DNA from 2 places in the Jeotgalibaca dankookensis genome. Region 1 is predicted to be linked to the other one. Evidence: riboswitches for the same ligand, from Rfam matches in the RefSeq annotation. Region 1 holds a riboswitch; the other holds the start of a gene.

Region 1 (12,434 bases):
CTGGGATTTATTTTAATTCTATTCATGTATATCCGAACTTTTTCAAAAGACAGGCAAAAATACTATCAACAAAACCGTTTCTATCATAAACAACGAAATAAAATAATTAATTTTTTTAATGGACAAAAAAATCTTGTTTCAAAAAAGCAAGACCAATTTAAACAGCATAAAACGTACCGCTTTTATAAGTGTCCAAACTGTGGACAAAAGGTACGCGTTCCGAAAGGAAAGGGTAAGATCGCAATTACGTGCCCCGCATGTTCAGAAAAGTTTGTGAAGAAAAGTTGAAAAAATTTAAGAGACTTTTATTCTTACTTTTCATTTTATTTTCCGTATCTGCTTGCACGTATAGTGATATTCTAGAAGGTTCAACAAACAATCAACCAGATTTAAATACAGTCCAATATGGAAATGCGTATTCAGATAAAGAAGAAGTAGCCGATTACTTGCATCAATTTGAAGAATTGCCGCCTAATTTTCTAACGAAAAGTGAAGCACGGGCATTAGGGTGGGATAATGCAAAAGGGAACTTGTGGGAAGTAGCGGAAGGGATGTCTATTGGTGGTGATTATTTTGGGAATAGAGAAGGCTTGCTGCCAGAAGAAAGAGACCGTGATTATTTCGAAGCAGATATCAACTATCAAGGTGGTTATCGCAATAGCGAACGGATGATTTTTTCGAACGATGGCTTGATTTTCTATACAGAAGATCACTATCAGTCTTTTGAAACTTTGTATGGGGAGGAATAGTCATGGAAAAAATACTATTAGATGGCGCTGACTTTACTAGCCGTGAGATTCTCCATACCATTCTACAAGAAAAATTACACCTTCCAGACTACTATGGTCGTAATTTAGATGCTCTTTGGGACCTATTAACGACCGACTTTTCCAAAAAAATGATTGTAGTTCGTAATCCACAATCCATTAAAGACAATTTGGGTGGCTACGGAGAAACACTATTAGGTGTTTTTAGGGAGTTGGCTATTAAAAACCGAAATATTACCTTTGTTTATTCTTATCCATTTCCCTTGGAATAATTTTAACAAAGCATGGACAAAGAGGGGTATTCTTGCTATATTAATGTAGATATGGACTTAAATTTAACGAACGATTAAATCCGAAGGGGTGCCATGAAACGTTTTGAAGCAGACAACAGTAGTTGCCAAGCGCAGATGGCTCTTATAAACAAGAAAAGGGAGACAAATAATGGATTATAAAAAATTAGTTGCTGATGAATTACACAAACACGTTGCTGAGTATATGAGTCAAGAAGAAGTATTAAACTTACTGGAAAAACCTAGACACGATGAACATGGAGATGTTGCATTCCCAGCGTTTTCACTTGCTAAAGTCTTACGTAAAGCACCGCCTGTAATCGCTAAAGAGTTAGAAGGAAAGATTGATCATCCAGCAATTGAAAAGGTAGAGACAGTCGGACCTTACTTAAACTTTTTCTTAAATAAAGAACTTATTTCTGCAGAAATACTAAAAGAAGTGATGACACAAGAAGCTGATTTTGGTAGTTCTGATTTGGGACAAGGTCGAATGGTTCCGATTGATATGTCTTCACCTAATATTGCCAAACCTATTTCTATGGGACACCTGCGTTCAACCGTTATTGGGAATGCTTTAGCGAACATTGTTGAAAAAGTTGGCTATAAACCATTCAAAATCAATCACTTAGGTGACTGGGGAACGCAATTTGGTAAGTTAATTGTAGCTTACAAAAAATGGGGGAACGAGGAAGCAGTTTTAGCTGACCCTATTGCAGAATTACTTAAACTTTATGTGAAGTTCCATGAAGTTGCGGCAGAAGAAACTGAATTAGAAGACGAAGCCCGTGCTTGGTTTAGAAAACTAGAAGATGGCGATGAAGAAGCAAAAGGTTTATGGACTTGGTTCCGTTCTGAATCCTTAAAAGAATTTATGAAAATCTATGATATGTTAGATATTACCTTTGATTCCTTCCATGGTGAAGCTTTTTATAATGACAAAATGGATGAAGTTATTTCATTGTTAGAAGAAAAGAATCTTTTAAAACAAGATCGTGGCGCTTCTGTAGTAGAACTAGAAAAATATAATTTAAATCCGGCTTTAATTAAAAAGTCAGATGGTGCAACACTTTATATTACCCGTGACTTGGCAGCGGCTATTTACCGTAAACGTACGTATGATTTTGCTTTATCACTGTACGCAGTTGGAAACGAACAATCTCACCACTTCAAACAACTAAAAGGTGTTTTAAAAGAAATGGGCTATGATTGGGCCGATGACATGTACCACATTCCATTTGGTTTAATTACCCAAGGTGGTAAAAAATTATCAACACGTCAAGGTAAAGTTGTCCTATTAGAAGAGGTTCTAAACGAAGCACGCTCATTGGCGCTGGAACAAATTAACGAGAAAAACCCAACTTTAGAAGATAAAGAGGGCGTTGCCGACCAAGTAGGTATTGGCGCTGTTGTTTTCCACGATTTGAAGAATGAACGCCTTAACAACTTTGACTTTGTACTAGAAGAAGTGGTGCAATTTGAAGGTGAAACAGGTCCTTACGTTCAGTACACAAATGCACGTGCATTAAGTATCTTGCGTAAAGCAGATCAACCAATTGAACTAGATGCGCCACTAACAGTGGGCGATGACTACGCATGGGACGTCTTGAAATTGATTAATAGTTTCCCAGATGTTGTCATGAATGCTTTCAACCGATTCGAACCGTCCGTCATTGCGAAATATGCTTTACAATTATCGCAAGCTTTCAACCGTTATTATGGAACCACTAAAATACTAGTGGATAATGAAGACCGTAATGCTCGTTTGGTTTTAGTGAAAGCAACCAGTCTGATTCTGCAAGAGAGTCTTCGCTTACTAGGCGTTAAATCACCAGAAAGAATGTAAAAAAATAGATAAACAGCTAGAGGTTGGAGATAAATCCAGCCTCTTAGCTATTGGTAAAATGAAGGGAGGTTCCGGATGCGTAACCATAAAGTAAAGAAAAAAAGCAAATGGTTTTTGAGAAATACATTCTTGGTGCTAATCGTTTTGTTTGGTACTTCTTTGGTTCAAGACCAAAAAAACAGTGAATTAACCGATTCAACAGCAGTGATTGAAACAGTCTCATCTCCTAAAACAGTAGAAGCACTAACTTTAAAACCAAACGTGATAGAAGAAAATAAAGAGTTAGAAAAATTAATTCCAGATACCATCAAAAGTCCCAACGTTATCTTGTTTGACTATGAGACGCAAGAAATTATAGCCGAAAAAGCGAGCCACGAAACGGTTTACCCGGCTTCTCTAACGAAACTAATGACGGTTCTAATTGCTTTAGATTATATACCTGACCTTAATAAAGAAATTGTTATGGAGGAAGAGTATTTTGAAGGCCTCTTTGAGCAATTGGCTTCGATCAGTGGTTTTATCGAGGGAGAAAAAGTTCAGATGCGCGATTTACTTTATGGCGCCATGTTACCTTCTGGTGCGGATGCTTGCTTAGCTTTGGCACATTTAATCGCTGGTTCAGAAGAAGCCTTTGTTGATTTAATGAATCAAAAAGCAGAAGAGCTTGGGCTTCAACAAACCCATTATGCAAACTCAACTGGGCTCCACCACCGAACCAATGTTTCAAGTGTAGCTGATATTTCAAAAATCGTGATGGCAGGCTTAGAAAACCCTATATTTTACGAAGTTTTTACAACGCTACAATATCAAGTGCCTCCAACTAATATAAATGAAGAAGGCTTTGTTATGAAGAGTACTGTATTTAAGAACTTACTAAAATCGCCGGGTTTAATGGGAACAATTATCGGTGGTAAAACAGGATTTACCGAACAAGCGGGACTATGTATGGCTTCTTTGGCTGTAATTGATGGGCATCGGTATCTTTTAGTAACGGCTGGAGCAGATGCGATACCCGATTTCCCAGTTGGACAAGATCGTATTGTTGCACAACCTTACCATATGCAAGATGCCACAGCTATTTACCGCCGTTTAACAAAGGAGCAATCCAATGTATTTAACCATTGATCAAACTGCTGAATATTTGAATTTACCGGTACACGAGATACAGCGTCTAATTAGAGAAAATCAGATTCGGATTGTGACAGTTGATGATGAAATACTTATTTATCAAGAACAATTTAACTTGTTTCTTAAAGAAATGGAGAAAAAGAAACGGGAACGCGATGAATTTTTATCAACACCAATTCCAGAAGATCCTGATATAAAAGATGAAGACTAAATAAAAAATTAGCGTGGCGTACCAAAAATTTGTACGAGATATAGGTTTTCACCATCATAATGAACGCCAATTCCTAATTCTTTATAATCCGGTTCAACCATATTTTCGTAATGGCCAGGACTTTCAACCCAGCCCTCAAATAAAAAATCTGCCATTTCAACTTCTGATAGGTGATAGGTTCCCATTGCCAGGTTTTCTCCTGCTAACTGGTAATCGTAACGGTCATCTAACACAGTGTGAAATGGCTCTTCGTTTGGTCGCGTATGTGAAAAGCGCTCTTCTGTTTCGTAAGCGCGAATAGTTGCTACTTCAATGAGAACCGTGTTATTCTCTAAGGATGAAAGGCCTTGTTGCACTCTTAATTCATTTGTACGTTCAAAAATCCGGTTTCGGATTTTTTCTTGGTCAATTTCTTCAGGCTTTGTTTGGTTTTGAGTAATTATAAAAGACTGACGAATGGGCTCTTCTGATGAGTTAGTCTCGACGAGAACCGTTTCAAGTTCAGATTCGATACGCGAATAGATGGTTTCAAAGTTGACGGCGATTCCTATAATCGCTATAATGATTAATCCTGTGAATAGACGTTTTATCAATCGTAACATAGTAGGTAACCCCTCTCTGTTGGTCTATTATAACAAAAATAAATGTCAGAGCCTTATTTGTAGAATAGCATTTTTTAAGTTAATCGTGAAAGGAGATGATAGCCATGCCACGAATAAGTGACTGGCAAATCGTTAAACGTCCCAGTGTTCCTAGTTTATCAATCACATCCACTGTTGCCTTAAAAGATTTAAATAAGGAAATAAGAAATCAAAAGGAAAAATTAAGTCAGTATTTAAATGCGCAGCATATTTATCCTGCAGATCATTTTTATGTTCGCTATCACTCTTTTAGCAAAACGAGTGTCGATTTAGAAGCTGGTTTCCCACTGTTTCAAGCGGTTGAAGGGCAGGCTTTGATTGAGTCAAAAGAAAAAGAAGCGGGGTTATACTTAACCTGTCTCTTTCAAGGACCCCACAAAAAGATTCCGCCCGTCTACCGCGAAATGGAAGACTGGCTAGTTGAAAACCATTACCAAACGAATGGACAATCAGAAGAAATTTATTTAAATGAAAAAGTTTTGGACGAGTTACTTGTAACACAGATACTCATACCAATCTCGGAGGTAGTAAATGGAAAAAGAAAATAAAATGGGTGTCATGCCTATTAATCGTTTGCTGATTAATATGTCTGTACCTATGATGATATCAATGTTGGTACAGTCATTGTATAACATTGTGGATAGTATCTTTGTAGCAAGAATCAGTGAGGAAGCTTTGACAAGTGTCAGTTTAGCTTTTCCGATTCAAAATTTAATGATTGCTCTATCAGTTGGTGTAGGGGTAGGGGTAAACGCATTAGTATCACGTCGGATCGGTCAAAAGCGTTATGATGATGCTAACCTGACTGCTGAAAATGGTGTGTTTCTTAATATTTTGCACTCCTTTTTCTTTGTCATTATTGGAGCCTTCTTAGTGCCACTATTCTTTTCATCACAAACATCAAATGCTGATATTATTTACCATGGAACAAATTATTTAAGAATTATTACTTTTTTTAGTCTAGGAAGTTTTCTTCAAATAACCTTTGAACGCTTATTGCAATCAACTGGATTAACCTTTTACGCAATGATATCGCAAGTAGTCGGGGCTGTAACGAATATTATCTTAGACCCTATCTTTATTTTTGGTTGGTTCGGCCTTCCAGCAATGGGAACGATGGGTGCAGCATGGGCAACCGTTACGGGTCAGGTGTTAGCTGCTTCTTTAGGGATTTATTTCAACTTCCGCCATAATAAAGAGTTAACCCTCTCTGTTAGAGCTTTCCGACCTAAGTTAAATATTATTAAAGAAATATATGCTATTGGTTTACCTTCTATTATTATGATGGCAATTGGTTCAGTTTTAAACTTAGCCATGAACAATATTCTGATTGCTTTTAGTACGACTGCAACAGCCGTGTATGGCGTTTACTTCAGATTGCAAGGATTTGTCTTTATGCCTGTTTTTGGGATGAATAATGGTTTAATCCCTATTATCGGCTACAATTATGGTGCTCGCTATCCAGATCGTATTCGTGAAACAATCAAGCTATCGGTTCGTTATGCAACAGTCATTATGACGGTTGGTTTAATAGGATTCCAAATTTTCCCAAGCTTCCTATTGTCTCTCTTCAATCCCTCACCTGAAATGTATAAAATTGGGATTACCGCTTTGCGGATTTTGAGTTTGCATTTTGTACCGGCGGGAGCAAGTATCGTTTTGAGTTCAGTCTTCCAAGCATTTGGACTTGGAAAATACAGTTTAGCTATTTCGATGATTCGCCAAGTTGTGTTACTATTACCGATTGCTTACCTGATGTCTTTGACCGGTAATATTAACAATATCTGGTGGGCGTTTCTTATTTCAGAAACCGTATCTTTACTACTCTGCCTTTACTTTATGAAAATAATCAACAAAAATCATATTGTTCCTTTATACAAATTAGCAATTTAAGAAAAAGTTGGGATCAAACTCCCAACTTTTTTTCTTAATAGGTGGTATTATATTAGCTAATCTTATCCATATCGCATAGAATACAGATATAGTAAATGGGGTGAAGGGTATGGATAAAAAAGGAGTGGTCGAAACGCTTCAAAAAATGAGTGGACTTGTTGGATTAGTTGATCGTGAGACCACATTAATTGCTTACTATGAAGGTTCTATTGAACCACCAATCATGTCTACGGAAATTATCTGGCGAGATATCAGTGAAGTCAAACAGAGCATAAACGCTTGTTTAGTTGGAAATATTGACTATCAAGAGCATGTGGCTTCTTCATTCAGTCCAAAACAAGTTGTTTATGCAGGTGAAATTCAAACAGGTTTTGTCGTATGGGAAGCAGCCAATAAGCCACTTTTGCGTTTAAAAAAAGAATTGTCTCTTTTTCCACAAGAAATGAAAGAGGGTCTTCTAAACTATTATCGTGAGCAAGTAACTCTGGAATTAAAACCAGCTCAGCAAGCTGCTCTTAAAGGAGACAGTCATGCTCTAGTTGGAAATTTTTTTAAAATCGTTAGCTATTGGAACCATTTACTGTTTACTTTAAATGACCGTTATTTGCTAGATCAATTAGGAGCCGTTAAACAAATAGCTAGCTTCAGTTTAAAGCCGGTTTATTATCTCGTTCGCGTTGAACAAGCTTATCAGTATTTTGCTTCTCACAACACTAAGCTTGGTTTTGAAGAGTATAATGCCATTCAAGAAGAAATCAATCACTTATTAAAAGAAAACAGTTGAAATCATCCGACATTCACGTTACGATAAGACACAATAAAGACAGTCAATTTTGAAAGAGGCTGCGTTAATCATAAGTAGGAAGCGAAAGGGATTAACGCCGAAGTATTAGAAATAATGCTGGGGTACGTTTAAATAAGACGTTCACTGCTAGGTAAGCAAGCCCATTGCTTATACTGGAGTACTTTCATAATTGCGGGCAGAAGGACCTCTCGTTAGCCTTTTGCTAACCAGAGGTCTTTTTGTTTGTAGGACTGACATATAGAAAAGGGGAGTCGTTTTGGAAAAAAAGAAGTTTAACTTTAAAATTCCACATACGTACGTATTATTAATTAGTGTCATGTTAATCATGGCTGCTTTAACTTGGATTATCCCAGCAGGGCAATTTGATCGAATCGAGCAAGCGGGTCGAACGATTGCAGTGCCAGGTTCTTGGCATTCAGTAGACGCCAATCCACAAGGTTTTTTTGCGATTATCAATTCTATTCCACGTGGGTTATTGGAATCAGCTGAAATTTCATTCTTTATCTTCTTAATCGGTGGTGCCTTTACTGTTATTAATGAAACCGGAACAGTAGAAGCACTTATCTATAAGCTGTCACAAAAAATGGCTGGTCGCGAAATTCTGGTTATTCCGATTTTCTTATTTATATTTGGGATTGCTGGTGCGACTTTAGGCTTTTCTGAAGAAACGATTGTTTTTATTCCTATGGGAATTTCACTCGCGCTTGCTCTTGGCTATGATTCGATTGTTGGAATGAGTATTATCGCATCTGGTGCAGCAATTGGATTTAGTGCTGGATTTTTGAATCCTTTTGCAGTTGGGGTTGCCCAAGGGATAGCTGAATTACCAACCTTCTCTGGGATGGGCCTCCGAATTATATTATTTATTGTTCTTTGGATTGTTACTTCTATTTATATTATGCGTTACGCAACGATGATTAAAAAAGACCACACGAAGAGTTTGGTTTACGATGGTATTCCTAAAAATAAAGATACTAGTGATGAATTCATAAAAATGAATAAACGTCACATCATTGTTGGACTGATTTTCTTAGGAGGTATCTTAACGATTGCCTTTGGAGTTATCCAATATGGATGGTACATTCAAGAAATTGGTGCTATTTTTATGATAACAGGGATAATAGCAGGCTTTTCATATGGCTACGGACCTAGCAAAGTAGCGGATTTATTCGTTCTAGGGGCAAAAGAGATGATTTTTGCAGCCTTAATTGTTGGGGTTGCCCGTTCAATCGTAATTGTAATGGAAGATGGACTCATTATTGATACTATTGTAAACGGATTAGCTGGAACGGTAGAAGGCGTACCAGGCGCTTTCTCAGCTATCGCGATGTATATGATTCAAATCTTAATTAACTTTGTTATTCCGTCAGGAACAGGACAAGCAGCAGCAACCATGCCGATTATGGTTCCGTTAGCAGATGCAGTAGGGCTTACCAGACAAACTGCCGTTATGGCGTATCAATTAGGAGCTGGGTTTATGGACTCTATCATGCTAACTTCTGGCGTCTTGATGGCACAACTGTCAATTGCTAAAATACCATACAATAAATGGGTACGTTACTTAGGACCTTTAATGATCATTTGGTTATTGATTGGGGTCGTTTTCCTAGTCATTGCTTATTACACAAATTATGGACCCTTTTAAAGTTAAAAACCAGACAAAATTTGTCTGGTTTTTTGGTACGCTAAAAAAGAACAATTTTCATTTCGCTTAATCTATTAAATGTGCTATATTTTTATAGAGAGCTAGAAAAAGGAGTGAATAAAATGGCTGATATAAAATTTGAAATAGTTGCACACATTGGGATTTTAAGCACCTCAGCTAAAGGTTGGACAAAGGAGCTAAATGTGGTGCGCTGGAATGACGGTCAGGAGAAATACGATATCCGTGACTGGAGTCCTGACCATAACAAGATGAGTAAGGGCATTACCCTGACAGAGGAAGAACTGGGACAACTCAGATTGTTCCTAACAAAATAAAGGAAATGAGTGTACCGACATGTTTATATTTTTAGATGTTCATCCTTTTGAAAAGAAATTGGACTACTATCAAACTATAACGTGCGACCAATGTGGACATTTTGGACGCTACGAAGTTTTTCAACTGTCAAATCGAATGCGCTTATTTTTCATTCCTGTTTTTACTTTTGGAAAGCAGTTCATTGTCCGAACGACATGTTGTGGTACGGTATATCAACTAGCTGATGAAGTTGGAAAAGCGATTACTAAAGGTGAATCAGTCACTATCGAGCTAGAGGATTTAACACGAATCGAATCAGGAGTTGCTCATAAAGTCGAAGAGGTTTGTCCTCATTGCGGCTATCATTATGCGCATGGTGCGAACTATTGTCCTAATTGTGGGCAAAAATTATAAAGAAAAGAAAGAAGGTAGATTATGGATAATCGTGAAATACGATTAAATGGAAAAAGGAGTTTAAAAGGTAATTATCTGGTGGCGATTGCTAATTTAGTTGTGATTACCATTATCAGTTATGCGTTTCAAATGCTCTTTACAGGTTCAACCGTTGATGTCCAAAATTTTAATACAGTATCGACTATTTCAGGCGGAACCTTACTCTTAAATTTTTTAATTAGTATTGTGAGTATGCTGGTGATGTCACTACTCAACTTAGGTTATAATTGGGGGTTTTTAAATATTCAAGAAGGAAAACAAATGACAGTGAGTTATCTATTTGCACCCTTTAAGTACCAAGCTCAAAAAGCGATTGCTTTTGTATTTAGAAGAGATTTATTGATTCTTCTATGGTCCCTCCTATTAATTATTCCAGGTATTATCAAATCTTTTGCCTGGGCGCTGACAGATTTTATCTATCATGATGAACCAGACTTATCTAACCGTGAAATTTTAGAGAAAAGTGAGCAAATGATGCAAGGAAATAAGTGGAAACTATTTCGTTTGGAATTTTATTATGTCCTCTTCTACCTTATTCCAATAATTATTTGGATGATTAGCGCTTTGTTTATAGCAAATAACAACACAAATATGAACGATCAAGTAACGGGTGCGCTGTTCTTAGGATTGTTTGCTGGGTTTATGCTAGTCATTGGGGTCTCCGTTCTGCTTACCTTTGTCATTGAGCCCAAAAAACGTGCTGCACGGGCTGCTTTTTATAAAAGTCTATTGTATTAAAAGGAAAATCGCTATCTTATTTTTGATAGCGATTTTTTTATTTCTAACCGCTTATATAGTGTTCAGTATGGTATTATCAAGATAAGAGTAATAGATAAAGGGGGTCTTGTTTTTGGACAAGCACGTAAGTATATATGATCAAATATTAGAAAAACGCGAAGACCAGCCAAGCTTACCCTATCTTTTCCAAAATATAGAGATAGCTGGAAGGGAAGATACACTTTACAGTCTCTTAACGGAGGGCCTCCCTTATAGTAAAAAGCAAGATTTAGCTGATTTATGTTGTAAAAAAATTCGCGAGGCTGTTGACCATAATCAAGAAAATTTATTAGAGGAATTTCTAGTAAAACAACCTTTACACCAATTTTTTATGGAACTACGTGAGCGTATTCGCGTTCTAATCGAAGTGGAATATTTCACTCAAAAAGAGTTACATAAATTAGGCATGAACTTAACGAGAACGAGCGCTCATCCCGAGATGGTTAAATTAGGAATTATTTTACTTGGCTTTTACCCTCACGACTTAACTCTGAAAATATTTAAACTCCTAGGTTATCACAGTGAATTTACAATGTATGTGTCTGAGAGCATTCAACATGGACATTTTCGTCAAAATGAAATTTTATTCGACTTAGTCCAACATACATCTGGTTATGGACGTTTAGCAGCTCTGTTCTCTTTAAAGCCTGTCACCCGTGAGCAACAAAAATGGGTACTTAAATATGCAATCAAAAGTCATTATTTATCAAGTATTTATGTTAATGTGAGTCTTCAAAAAGTAGACATCCGCAACTACCTTTTTAGTAGTGAGCTTGATGAAATGAACTATCACGACTTTATGTATGTTGTTTCCTATCAAGAATTAGTGGATGTAACGGCCTTGTCTGAACAAGCGCTCACCTTTATGGAGAAACTAGTCGATAAAAAAATACTCGCTGACCGGTTTATTGACCTAGCCGGACTAGTGACCATGTGGTTAAAAATAATTGATAGTTGGGAAGAAGATTATCAGTATGTCGATCGCCATCTACAAGCATCTAATAAACTAGATGACGAATGGGATAAACGTTTTAACCGGTATGAAAAAATAACGCAAACAATTGAGGAGTTTTTAAGTAATTCTAAGTGGCAACACTTAGTAGTAAAAGAAATGCTGAATCCAACTGAAACAGACATTTTAATCGTAAATGTGTTGCAATTTTTAGAAATAAAACCGGATTTTCAAGCGTTTACTCCGCTCTTGAAGCGAAACCCATTAGGGTTGAACTTGTTGGAATTCTTTTTAGGGCAAGAAGCGGAAACATACTTTCACGCAACAAGTGATTATTTATTTAATTTGTTGAGTGAACAACTCTTTCAATTCCCACTTCAGTTTGAACAGAAAACAGAAAATGGAGAGAGCTATTTAGCTAAAGTAAATGTTTGGTTAGAAGCACTATTGGAAAATATGTTGAGAAGAGATTTTCTTGATCTTGAATGGTGTATCAAACTGTTGTCATACTATAATCCTTACCTCAGACAATTAGCCTTGCAAGTATTAAAAAAAAATAAAGATGAGTGGGAAGATGATGATACAGTTTTAACTGCTTTGGAAAGGTTACGTGACCGAGAAGAGAATCGTAAAAATAAGCGTTTAGTATTTGATTTATTAGATATGAATAATCACCCTTTAAAAATAAGAAAGTACTTAGTCGTGGAACATTTA
Region 2 (12,434 bases), 780 kb from region 1:
AAACCACCTTTATCAAGCGCTTGAATGGTATCAAGAACAAGATGTGACATTGGGTGGTTAAAAAAATAGACATAAAAAAACCGAGGCGGTCATCTGACTGCCTCGGTTTTTACATTTAAATATAATTATTTAGCTTCATCATCTTGATGTTGGAAAGTTTTTGCTCCAGTGTAACCAGCGAATGCGGTTAATACTGCGGCAGCGACTAGTCCTAAGAAGATAAATAGAGAGTATCTTGCACTTGCGTTTGCAGCTTCTTCAGCTTTCACACGTGCTTCTTCAATCGTTTGTTCTGCTTGAGCTTGTAGCTCGTTAAGTTTTTGTTCTGCTTGTGTTAGAGCTTGGTCAGCTTGTTCAACTGATTGTCCATAGCCCTCTTTAACATTTTGAATAGCTGAATCAGCTTCTGCTGGTGTTAAATCTGTATTTTCAGAAATAACTTGTCTTAATTCTTCTTCATCAAGTTCGCTTGTAATCGATTCAATACGGTTTTGAATGCTTGTAGTTAACTCATCGAATACTGCGTTAGGGTCTTCACCATCGACAACAACACGTTTCCCAGCATTTGCAATTTCGTCAGTTGTTTGATCAACTTGTGATTGTAAATAATCTGGTTGTAATTCTGGAATATCTGAGTTTTGCAAAGCATCAATAACTTCTTGTTGAACATCCATATTATCAGTGTCAACTTGAACGTTTTCTGATACTGCATCAAATGCACTTTGCGATAAACTACTTACAGCATCTCCCGTTGTTGAAGCAACAGAACCGACAGCGTCACCTGCATAACCTAGTAGAGTACCAACAGTACCAAATGCTGATGAAAGAGCAGATGTCATTAATACAAACATTGCAATGACACCAACGGCCCATGTTAAGAAACCATGAATAAATCCTGAACGGCTAGCTGTTAATCCAGAAACATAACCGGCAGCACCAAACGATAGAATTAATGCGACAATAACCCAAATAACTAAGCCAATTCCAACACCTTCTAATGAATTAGAAGCAGTTAAATCAGGAATACCTAATCCGATAGCTGCTCCAATGAGTGAAAACAAAATACTCATTGCAATAAATGTTGCTACACCTGCCAGAATACTTGCCCAAGAAACATTAATACCTGCTTCTCTTTCATCCACTGCTGGGTGAATGTACTTTCTCATAAATGGTCTTCTTGCCATATGAACAACACTCCTTTTATAATTTTTGTGAATCAATTAACTCTCCTTAACTATAATGCTTATATATTTTAATATCAAATAATATGCTATTTGGATATAATTTTTCTGAAAATGCCACAGCACATATTCTTTGTCTTTAACATACTCAATTGTTAATATTGGCTTATAAGCATTTCTAGAAACGAAATGGAAGGATGATAGAGATATGGTAAAAAGTGAAACAGGTGGCGTCATTGTTCTATTTGGTGTCACAGGAGATTTGTCTAGTCGAATGTTGTTACCAGCCTTACACCAATTGTACCAACGCGGTTTACTTTCGGAAAAGTTTGCCTTATTAGGAGCAGCTCGCAGTGAGTTAACGGACGAAGAATTTCAAACTTACGTCAAAGAATCTGTAGAGAATGGCACAAACTTCGAAAAATTAAATGAGGATTTTTTGGATCATTGTCGCTATATCAAAACAGATAATACGAAATTTGAGGACTTGAAAGAAATGCGTAAGAAAATACAGTCCTTTTAGTAGTAGAAAAGCCAGTTGGAGACAGTTTAGAAAAAGCTGAAGAATATCATGATATCTTTTTGAAAGTATTTGAAAAAGATGCCATCTATTTTATGGATCACTTCCCCGGTATGGACTTTATTCAAAATATTTTAGCAACCCGCTTCTATAATCCATTGATTGAAGGAATTTGGAATAACCAATTTATCTCTAACGTACAAATTTCACTTCCGGAAAAACTATCGATTGGAAGTCGGGGAAGCTATTACGACGAAAACGGCGTCCTCTTCGATATGTTCCAAAATCATTTGTTACAAATTTTGTCTCTCGTAGCTATGGAGTTACCGGATGAATTAACCACGGATAAGATTCATACCAATAAGTTGGATGCTTTAAAAAATGTGCCTACGTTCAAAGAAGAAGAAGTGGGACAAAAAGTTGTGCGGGGACAATATCAAGCAGACAGTGAAGGTAAATACAATAGTTACCGTAGTGAAGAGGATATCCCTCGAGATAGCCAAACCTCCACATACGTGGCAGCCGAATTAAAGGTCGATACACCTCGCTGGGAAGGTGTCCCATTTTATTTAAGAACAGGTAAAGCGTTGATAGAAGACTATACAGCAATAGATATTTTATTTAAATCAACGGAATCGATAGACGCCGACGTTGCGACTCGATTAACTTTTATGGCAGAACCGCCAAAAGGCTTATCCTTAGTCATAAATCAAAAAATGCCCAACAACCAGTATGAACCAATCAGTACATTTTTAGGTCCAGATACCACAACATTTGAAGATAAATACATTGCGCATCCTTATGAAAATATGCTTCAAGATGCATTAGCGGGCATTCGAACTTATTTCCCAACCTTTGAAGAAATTAAGGAGCAATGGCGTATTACAGATAGTATTGTAGCTGGATGGGAAAAACAAACTAAACCTCACTTTCCTAATTACCGTGCCAACACCTTCGGTCCATATGAGGCAGAGGCATTATTAGATAAAAACAATCATGTTTGGGTAAAACGTCCTAATCTAGAAAAAGAATAATGGTGTTATAAAGGAGGAGTTAGTAAATATGGATTGGAAAAAATTTCTGTTAGGCTCATTGGTGTCCATCATCGGTATCACTTTAATTAGTTTTGGAGCTGCTCTTAGCGAGTCTATGAATATGGGGTTAGATCCCTTTACCGCTATCAATAGAGGTGCTTCTTCATTATTAGGATTTAGTCTAGGTAACTTCCAATTAGGGGTAAACCTTGTTATCTTGGCTATTGTCTTTTTCATGAAAAAATCTCTGATTGGATGGGGAACGATTTACAATATGGTTTTAGTTGGTTATCAAGTGGAGTTTTTCAATAATCTATTCGGAAATTTCTTTACCGTTGAGGAAATGAGTTTAGTGATTCGTATCATTATTACGATAGTAGCAATTGCTGTCTTTGCATTCGGTGTAGCCATCTATATGGATACCGAATTAGGTGTATCACCTTATGATGCAATCACACCATTGATCACTGACCGTACAGGTTGGAGTTATACGCCTGTTCGCGTCGCTCAAGATTTAATTATTGTTGTAGGTGCCTACTTCTTAGGAGGTCCTGTTGGAATCGCCACTATTATTACTGGTTTTTTTGCTGGACCACTCATTTCTTTCTTTTCCGAAAAGGTCTCGCAACCAATTATCAAAAAACTATCCTTAAACGCTTAATATACTATGAGAGGCTTTTCGTTTAAACTTTTCAAATTTCTTTGTTATGGTATAGGTATAGATAAAACAAAAGGAGAGATAGTATGAACGTATTAATTATGGGTGCTCATGGTCAAGTAGGGCAACACTTAGTTGAAGAGTTAAAGAATACAGGAAAACATACTCCAATTGCATTTGTCAGAAAAGAAGAACAAGTTAAGGAATTCGAAAATGCAGGTGTTGAAGCTCGACTCGGTGATTTAGAAGGCTCGATTGAAGATATCCAGGAACGCATGGACGGTATTGATGCGGTTATTTTTGCAGCGGGTTCAGGTGGCAGTACCGGAGACGATAAGACACTTCTAATCGACTTGGACGGTGCTGTTAAAGTAATTGAAGCGACTAAGGCACGTAACATCGATCGTTTTGTGATGTTAAGCGCGATGGGTGCAGAAACACGTGAACGGTGGAGTGATGAGTTGAAACCTTATTATGTCGCGAAGCATTTCGCAGATATGTGGTTAGAAGACTCCGACTTAAATTATACAATTGTGCGTCCGGGTATGTTAGAGAATGAAGATGCAAAAGGAAAAGTACTAGTGAAGGATACTATAACTGATAATGATATTTATAGTATTCCACGCGCAGACGTTGCGAAAGTGCTAGCAGCGACTATAGACAATGAAAATACTTATAAAAAAGCATTTGAAGTGGTAACAGGTCAAGATTCAATTGAAGATGCTTTAACTAACCTTTAATATTTTTAACTGAATAGACGGATACACCTTCAAAAAAAGGGTCTTTGTAAAAAGCACTTTCTTTGAAGGTGTTTTTTAAATCATATTTTAAAAGTGAGGTAGAATGAGATGGAAGGGATTGAAAATTTTATAGATAAAATCCAGTCTGGCGGAGTAAATTTCTGGATTGGGGTATTTATAGGTCTAATTGTTATTCTATTAAGCCGCTTTGGATTGCATAAGCTTATTATAAAAAATATCGAACGCAAAAGGACACAATTATTTCTGATTACTATAGTTAATTGGCTAACCTTATTTATTTTAACGCTTTTCTTTTTTTCTTATTTTTCTAAAACGGCCTTTATATACGAAACCTTATTTGTTTTTGGTGATACGGATATAACTGTCTTTCTGATTTTAACGATTTTATTTTCAGTTATATTAGCCATTAAATTCTCTAAAGCTGTTCGCCAGTTCATCTTACCAGTAATTTACGATCGGTATGACCTCGACAGAGGGATGCGTGCTTCCATGAATACTTTCTTTAGCTATTTCATTGTCCTGATGGCCGTTATTGTTTCGCTTTCATCCGTTGGGTTTAACTTAAGTAGCTTGACTGTATTTGCAAGTGTATTGGGAGTCGGGATTGGATTTGGTTTACAAAATGTTATGTCTAACTTTATTTCTGGTTTAATCATTTTGTTTGAACGTCCCATTCGTGTGGGAGACCGGATCATAATTGATGATAAGATTGCAAATGTGGAAGAAATAAATATTCGGGCAACCATTGTACGAACACGTGTTAACGAGCGTATGATTATTCCAAATTCTTTTTTTCTAGAAGAAAAATTTGTAAATCGTTCTTATGTTGATACCCGTTTACGTATACCCGTTTATGTTGATGTTGCTTATGGTAGCGATGTCGAGCTCGTTCAACAACTCTTATTGGATGCCGTTTATGAGTTGAAGCAAGATTTGTGGCCAAACATTGCCGATGAACCGAATCCACGTGTCTTTTTTGAGGACTTCGGGGAGTCGGGGTTAACTTTTAGTGTTTGGTTTTGGATTGATTCACAAAGCGATGAAAGAGAATTCCGGATACCGAGTGATCTACGATTTAAAATTATCAAAAAATTCCGAGATAATCAGATTGAAATACCGTTTCCACAACGTGACGTCCATGTTATTGCGGATAATATGGATTAAAACAGTGTTTTCTTGCTAACCTACTAGTTTCTAGGTATATTATAGATGAGACGACATAATAAGTAGAGGAATAGGAAAGGGATAGGTGACTTTATAAATGAATGCTTACAAAGACATTAATCTAACTCCTAGTGAAGCCCTCCAAGTGTTCAAAGATCAGTATCCAGAGACAACCGTCAAAGAAGTTGAATTAGAACTAAAGGCACAAGCATATGTGTACAAGGTTGAAGGTTACGATGATGAGAAAGAGTATAAAATTTACATTGATCCTAATAGTGGTGAAATTCAAGAAACAAAAGAAAAGCGCGCAAAACGGGTAGAAAAAGAGATTACTCAGGAACATACCGATAAAATCCAGACTATAGTCGATAAAGCACTAAAGGATGGAAATGGAACCCTTTATGAATGGTCACTCGAGCTTGAAGATGGAAGAGCAGAGTTAACCGTTAAAACAGATTTAGAAAACGGCCAACATGCGAACTACAAATATGACCTCGATACTGGAGAACTTTTAAAGAAAAAATAGTGACTAATACAGTAAAAAAGCAGACTCTATGAAATTTATGGCCTGCCTTTTTATTGTATTATTTTTTATTTTTATCCATTTTTAATTCTTCAAAGAAGTGTTGCGTTTCTTGCCATTTTAGATATTCTAATGACTTTTTGCAAGAGGCTTCCAAAAAGCGAATCGTTTCATCTGTATCAGCCTGACTCACTTCGGATTTTATTTCGTATAAATACTCAGCCATTTTAGAGTTGAAGTAACTACCCGTTGGGAAAGTGTCATCCACTTCAAGCTCTACTCCGTCTACAAAAGGATAGGGAAGGGTGAAGAAACACGGATTTTCAATCGTGTCATCACCTAACCAAAAGCCAAATTCAATCATATGTTCGTCAAAAGCAGCCCGTTCAATAACTTTGCTATCATCGGGAAAATCTTCTAATTCGTTATAAATGATGATACATGACACATCAAAGGTACCCCAGAATAAGCCTGGATAAACCTTTCTTTGTCTAAAAGGTGCAATAAACTGCTGCTCGGCGTCCCAAGCAAATTGGAACCAATTCAAAATTTGACTTGCGACACTTTCGCTATAGTGATGGTGATTTTGATCTTCCTCAAACGGAGTTGTGTGTGCCATTTCTTGTGGCTTTGTTTGAATTGTGATGTCAAGACCAACTTTTTTTTGTTGCTTGTATGATTTCTTTATAATAGTCGCTGATGGCCTTACCATCTGTCAGTTTTATCACTTTGTCTTTTTCTTTTGCTTTGACGATAATTTCACTGGCAATCAAGTCCGCTTCAATTTCAAAATAAGCATTTTTATGCTTAAGTAATCCCGTAGAGAAACCATGGGGTGTAATATCTAAAACCACATGGGCCCATTGAGGCTCTTGAGCAGCATATTCTAATTTTACTTTGCCTAAAATCTGAGAGATTAATTAAAGTGTGAGTATTTCATTTTTATTATCTTGATAAAATCCCATTGTAAACGCTCCTTCATTGTTGATTAATAAAAAAATAGGTGCTCATCGTATTGGTTTCACGGTGAATACCTATTTTTTAAAAATTGGTTATGAAATCCTTACTTATCTGAATGTCTGGCTTCATCACCAGGTACATAAGTTGTTTCTTGTTCTAACACTTCGTCCATTTCATTCGTATCTGGATGTGAGTCTTGCTCCGGAGTTTTTTCAAGTACTTCCTTAGTTGTCATATTATCTTTTGGTGTTTCACTATTTTTATCTATTTTATCTAGATTGAAAGATGCTTGTTTATTTAAAATATCTTCTACTATAACAATGATTTTACCTTGATCTAACTCTTTTTTGTACCCTTTAAGTAAACTGTCTTCTTCGTCAATTTCAGAATCAGGATCTGGGACTGGACTAATGACGTTATTAGAATAGTCCTGGCTGGAAAGAAGCGGAAAATCAAAAATAATATTATCCCAAGTATCCTTATTTTTTACTGTTCCATCTTCTTTTTCAACCTCTGTATTTGTAGCACTCTTTAAATCTTCATAAGTTTTATTACCATCTGTTACCAATTTAATATTTTTCTTTGTATAACCCTCTTCTTTTAATTCTTCTAAAGCAGTATGAACTTCTGAGATTGTATCATATGCACCTTTTACAAATTTAGCCATATCGTTATTACCTCCTATTTTTACTATTCTTATAACGTAATTGTATAAGAAGCCAATCATTTTAGCAAAGAAAACGCTATCTTTAAATGAGAAGGGGTAACTTTAATTTTTTTCACATCAGCTAAAGTGGTATACTTTAAACAAGGTAACAGTGATAAAGAAGGAGGAGTTTTTTATGAAAGATAGATTTGCTGACCAAGAACAATGGCAATTCCCAGAATCTTACTGGCTCACCCGCGAAATCCCTACTTTTTCTAAAATGACTGATAATCAAGAGACGCAAATTGGTGTAATTGGTGGCGGTATAGTAGGGATTATGACAGCCTATTTACTCGCAAAATCTGGTAAAAAAGTTTGCCTTGTTGAAGCTCGTAGTCTTCTGTCAGGAGTTACCGGACATACCACTGCTAAAATTTCTGCCCAGCCTAGCTTGATTTATGACAAGATTATTCAAACCTTTAATGAGGAACAAGCTCGTCTCTACTATCAAGCGAATATCGATGGATTAAAACTTATTAATCAGACAAGTGATAACTTACAAATTGACTGTGATTTTGAAGTAAAAGACGCCACCGTTTATGCCACAACAGAAAAGGGTGCTGAAAAGATAAAAAAAGAAGCCAGAGCTTATGAAAAGCTTGGAATAAGTGCTGTTTTGACAGAAGGGAAATTGCAAACGCTACCATTTAATACAACAGCAGCCTTGACCATGTCGCGTCAAGCGCAATTTCACCCTGTTAAATTTTTAACGGGTCTCCTAAACGAAATTAAACGGCTTGGAGGGTTAATCTACCAAGACACGAGAGCGGTTGAGTTGGAAGATGACACCACTGTCATTATGGAAAATGGTAAACAACTATCTTGTGATACAGTTGTTGTTGCAAGCCACTACCCCTTTAATGACTTTAATGGCTTATATTTCTCTAAACTATCTATTTCACGTTCATATGCTGTTTTAGTTAAAAACCCTCATCCATTACCCGAAGGAATGTATATTAGTGCAGATTCGCCAACGCGTTCACTGCGCTCTGTGAGGGCGGATAATGGTGAACAATTATTGCTAATTGGAGGAGATAGTCATAAAACTGGAAAAAGTAAATCAGATACACAAGAGCATTATCACAATCTACTGACATTTGGAGAAGAATTTTTCTCAACTGACGAAGTAGTTTATCACTGGTCGGCTCAAGATATGACCACGCTAGATAAACTCCCTTATGTTGGTCAAATGACACACCGTTCGCCACATGTTTTGGTCGCGACTGGGTTTAATAAGTGGGGAATGGCAATGGGGGCCACTTCTGCCAAACTCATTACTGATATCATAATGGAGCAAACTAACCCTTATCGTGATTTGTTGGACCCAACCAGAGGGAAATTTAAGCCAGCAGATGTGAAACAATTTTTCATCAAAAATACAACAGTAGGAAAAGATTTCATCACTTCTAAAAACAAACAACCTAAACTTGTTCCGGATGATTTACTGGCTGATGAAGGGGGATTAGTCAGCGTTAGCGGTGAAAAAATGGGAGGGTACCGTGATCAAGATGGTGAACTTCATCTTGTCAAAACAACCTGTACACATATGGGGTGTGGTTTAAATTGGAATAACGCTGAACGTTCTTGGGACTGTCCTTGTCATGGCTCGCGCTTTTCTTACAAAGGAGAAGTTTTAAATGGTCCAGCTGTGACACCTTTAGAAAATGTAGATCCTACTCTGTAATTTAAGATTTCATATGAGTCGTATTACTATAATAAGAGGGTGGTGAATAGAATGACCTATTTTCGATTAAAAGGAAATCCGGTAAAGACAGACAATTACGTGCATTGGCTTCACTATGAAAAGCCTACCTCCGAAGAAAAACTGTTTTTGACGGAGGAGATGGGGGTTCCATTAGATTTTATAGAAGATGCGCTTGATCGGTATGAAGTGCCGCGTTTAGAAGTCACGCAAAATAAATTTGGAGAGCCCATTAGATTGATGCTTGTTTCTTATCCGCAAATTATGAATGATTATCATAGTTACGTTGAATATGAAACGCGTCCTTTAGCGATTATTTTATTGTCGAATAGAATTTTTACCATCTCGCCTAGTCATGTCCACTTTATTGAAAAATTGCAAATGAACCACTCAGAAGGGTCAATATCTAGTTCCCATATCTTATTGGATTTATTATGGGAGTTGACCCAAAGTTATGTTCAGATGATTATGGATATTGATAAAACAATAACAGATATGGAACAAAATATCATCAACACGACAAGAAACGAAGCTTTTTATAAACTGATCGCTATCCATAAAAATTTGGTCTATTTTGATACTGGTATTACTGAAAATCATGAGATTATAAAAAATTTAGTAGAGGAAGAAATTTTTTCCAACGACCGGGTTGAAAGAGAATTACTACATGACATTAAGGTTGCTTCCCGTCAAGCCTCAGTGATGGTTCGAGAATCAACGGATATGATTGATCATTTAAGCGAAGTTTTCTCAAGTGTTATTTCTAATAATTTAAATAATATTATGAAATTTTTGACCTCTCTCACAGTTGTCCTCACTATTCCAACTATTATCGGTTCTTTTTGGGGAATGAATGTGGGACTGCCATTAGATAATAGCCCATTCTCATTTTTTTTATTACTGGGTATTTCTATTCTAATTAGTATTGTGACTATCTTTTGGTTGAAGAAAAAAGATTATTTATGAATACTAAAATGAATTATTAGAATTTGATGATATTAAGCATTGACAATTCAAATTATCTTCGCTATAGTACAGAGAATAAACAAAACAATATGAACCAGAGGCCGCGAAAACCAAGAGTAGGAAACGAAAGGGGAATTCGCCGAAGTATCGAATGTGATACTGGGATTATACTGAATAAGTATAATACTGTCAGAATAAAATGCCCAATTTTATTCATTGATGAGCTGTTCATGTTGGGGCAAAAGGACGGTTAAACCGTGAGCCTTTTGCTCACGGTTTTTTGTTTACATTTTTTTATAGCAGAAGGAGAGAATAAAAATGAAATTGACATTAAAATCTTGGCCCTTATTACTCGGAGCAGGTCTTTTATTAGCAGCGTGTGGCGCAGACAGTTCTTCGGATACGGGATCCGCTGTAGTGAATGAAGATGATGATACTTTAGTAGTCGGGTTAGAAGCTGCTTACGCACCATATAACTGGACCCAATTAGACGATAGCAATGGAGCTGTTCCTATTGCCGACTCTAAAGAGTATGCTGGTGGTTATGATGTTCAGATTGCAAAAATAATAGCAGATGAATTAGGGCTAGAACTGGTAATTGTCAAAACAGAATGGGATGGGCTCGTACCAGCCCTCCAATCAAATAAAATTGATGCCATTATTGCTGGTATGTCTCCTACGGAAGATAGAAAACAAACGATTGATTTTAGTATTCCTTATTTAGATTCACAACTTGTAATGGTAGTAGAGTCTGACAGTGAGTTTGTTAATGCCACAAAATTAGCCGATTTCTCTGGAGCCAAAGTTACTGCCCAACTAAATACATTCCATTACAGTGTAATTGATCAAATTGAGGGTGTTGAAAAACAAACAGCTATGGAGAATTTCTCGGCTATGCGGGTTGCACTACAGTCAGGTGTTATTGACGGCTATGTGTCTGAAAAACCAGAGGCGATTAGTGCTTCTAACGCTAATCCTGACTTTACCTATATCGAATTTACAGAAGGTTTTGAAACCAATCCAGAAGACACGATGATTGCAATTGGTTTACGTAAAGGGGAACCAGAAATAGAAGCAATTAATCAAGTTTTAGAAGGTATTTCAAGTGAAGAGCAACAAGAGTTGATGGAAGAAGCAATTTTAAATCAACCTGCTGCCCAATAATAACAGGAGCTGAATGAGTTTGAGTCATTTATGGAATATATTTATTAGTAATTACCCCCTCTTTTTACGGGGGGCCGGAGTAACGATTTATATTTCGGTTATTGGAACGATTGTTGGCCTTTTAATAGGGATGATTATGGGCATTATCCGAACTATTCCCCATCCTGAAAAAGGAGTAAAACGATTTTTTTTAAAAACGATTCACTTAATTACAACTTGTTATGTTGAACTGTTCCGTGGAACCCCCATGATTGTTCAGGCAATGGTCTTTTATTACGGATCTGCTCTTGCATTTGGCTGGGATCTCGATCGTATTGCAGCTGCTATTTTTATCGTATCGATCAATACTGGTGCCTATATGACTGAAATAGTCCGCGGAGGAATTGTTTCGATTGATAAGGGGCAATTTGAAGGCGCCGCAGCGATTGGTATGTCACACTGGCAAACCATGCGTATCGTTGTTATCCCTCAAGTCTGGCGTAATATTTTACCAGCGACTGGTAATGAATTTGTTATTAATATCAAGGATACATCCGTTTTAAGCGTCATTTCTGTGACGGAACTATTCTTTCAAACAAAGACAGTAGCAGGTATTAACTTTGATTACTTTGGTCCCTATACAGTCGCAAGTATCATGTATTTAGTTATGACATTAACGATTACACGAATTTTGCGTCGATTAGAGCGCAAACTGGCGGGTAGTGACGTCTACCAATTGGTAGGTGGTAATCAGAACCAAGTGCAAAACATTGATAAAAGTAAAGGAGTGCAATAATGGCTGCAGTTCTTAGTGTGAATCACCTTAGTAAAAAATTTGGCAATCGTGAAGTTTTAAAAGATATTAGTTTTGATGTTAATGAAGGAGAAGTCGTATGTTTAATTGGTTCTTCTGGTTCAGGGAAATCTACGCTTTTAAGATGTCTGAATCTATTAGAACAACCAACAACAGGGACCGTTTTATACCGTGACAAAAATATTGAAGAATCAGGTTTGGACCTTTTCCATTATCGGTCTAAGGTAGGCATGGTATTTCAACAATTCAATCTATTTAATAATTTAGATGTTCTAGAAAACTGTACAACTGGTCAAGTTAAT

Evidence for each region. A riboswitch is a leader RNA that binds a small molecule or an ion and turns the genes downstream of it on or off. The one in region 1 is predicted to bind lysine.
Region 2: another riboswitch for lysine. It lies ahead of BW727_RS10875 (ABC transporter permease subunit); the one in region 1 lies ahead of BW727_RS00385 (YfcC family protein).

Annotation. Positions count from the first base shown of each region.
Region 1 is NZ_CP019728.1:76,749-89,182, forward strand. It holds gene BW727_RS10510 (TFIIB-type zinc ribbon-containing protein) at 1-288, shown strand, start outside; gene BW727_RS00340 (ribonuclease domain-containing protein) at 285-749, shown strand; gene BW727_RS00345 (barstar family protein) at 752-1,039, shown strand; gene argS (arginine--tRNA ligase) at 1,209-2,900, shown strand; gene BW727_RS00355 (D-alanyl-D-alanine carboxypeptidase family protein) at 2,976-4,025, shown strand; gene BW727_RS00360 (helix-turn-helix domain-containing protein) at 4,009-4,239, shown strand; gene BW727_RS00365 (CAP domain-containing protein) at 4,248-4,841, opposite strand; gene BW727_RS00370 (GyrI-like domain-containing protein) at 4,946-5,428, shown strand; gene BW727_RS00375 (MATE family efflux transporter) at 5,412-6,773, shown strand; gene BW727_RS00380 (hypothetical protein) at 6,883-7,557, shown strand; lysine riboswitch at 7,603-7,749, shown strand; gene BW727_RS00385 (YfcC family protein) at 7,835-9,223, shown strand; gene BW727_RS00390 (YdbC family protein) at 9,346-9,558, shown strand; gene BW727_RS00395 (zinc-ribbon domain-containing protein) at 9,578-9,952, shown strand; gene BW727_RS00400 (DUF975 family protein) at 9,974-10,729, shown strand; gene BW727_RS00405 (HIRAN domain-containing protein) at 10,842-12,434, shown strand, end outside.
Region 2 is NZ_CP019728.1:853,860-866,293, reverse strand. It holds gene BW727_RS04190 (undecaprenyl diphosphate synthase family protein) at 1-61, shown strand, start outside; gene BW727_RS04185 (hypothetical protein) at 126-1,184, opposite strand; gene BW727_RS04180 (hypothetical protein) at 1,390-1,704, shown strand; gene BW727_RS04175 (hypothetical protein) at 1,758-2,735, shown strand; gene BW727_RS04170 (YczE/YyaS/YitT family protein) at 2,764-3,396, shown strand; gene BW727_RS04165 (SDR family oxidoreductase) at 3,480-4,133, shown strand; gene BW727_RS04160 (mechanosensitive ion channel family protein) at 4,242-5,318, shown strand; gene BW727_RS04155 (PepSY domain-containing protein) at 5,416-5,844, shown strand; gene BW727_RS04150 (DUF5996 family protein) at 5,903-6,553, opposite strand; gene BW727_RS10815 (DUF5996 family protein) at 6,489-6,749, opposite strand; gene BW727_RS04145 (general stress protein) at 6,905-7,468, opposite strand; gene BW727_RS04140 (FAD-dependent oxidoreductase) at 7,644-9,191, shown strand; gene BW727_RS04135 (magnesium transporter CorA family protein) at 9,243-10,175, shown strand; lysine riboswitch at 10,263-10,410, shown strand; partial or broken gene BW727_RS10875 (ABC transporter permease subunit) at 10,494-12,114, shown strand; gene BW727_RS04120 (amino acid ABC transporter ATP-binding protein) at 12,114-12,434, shown strand, end outside.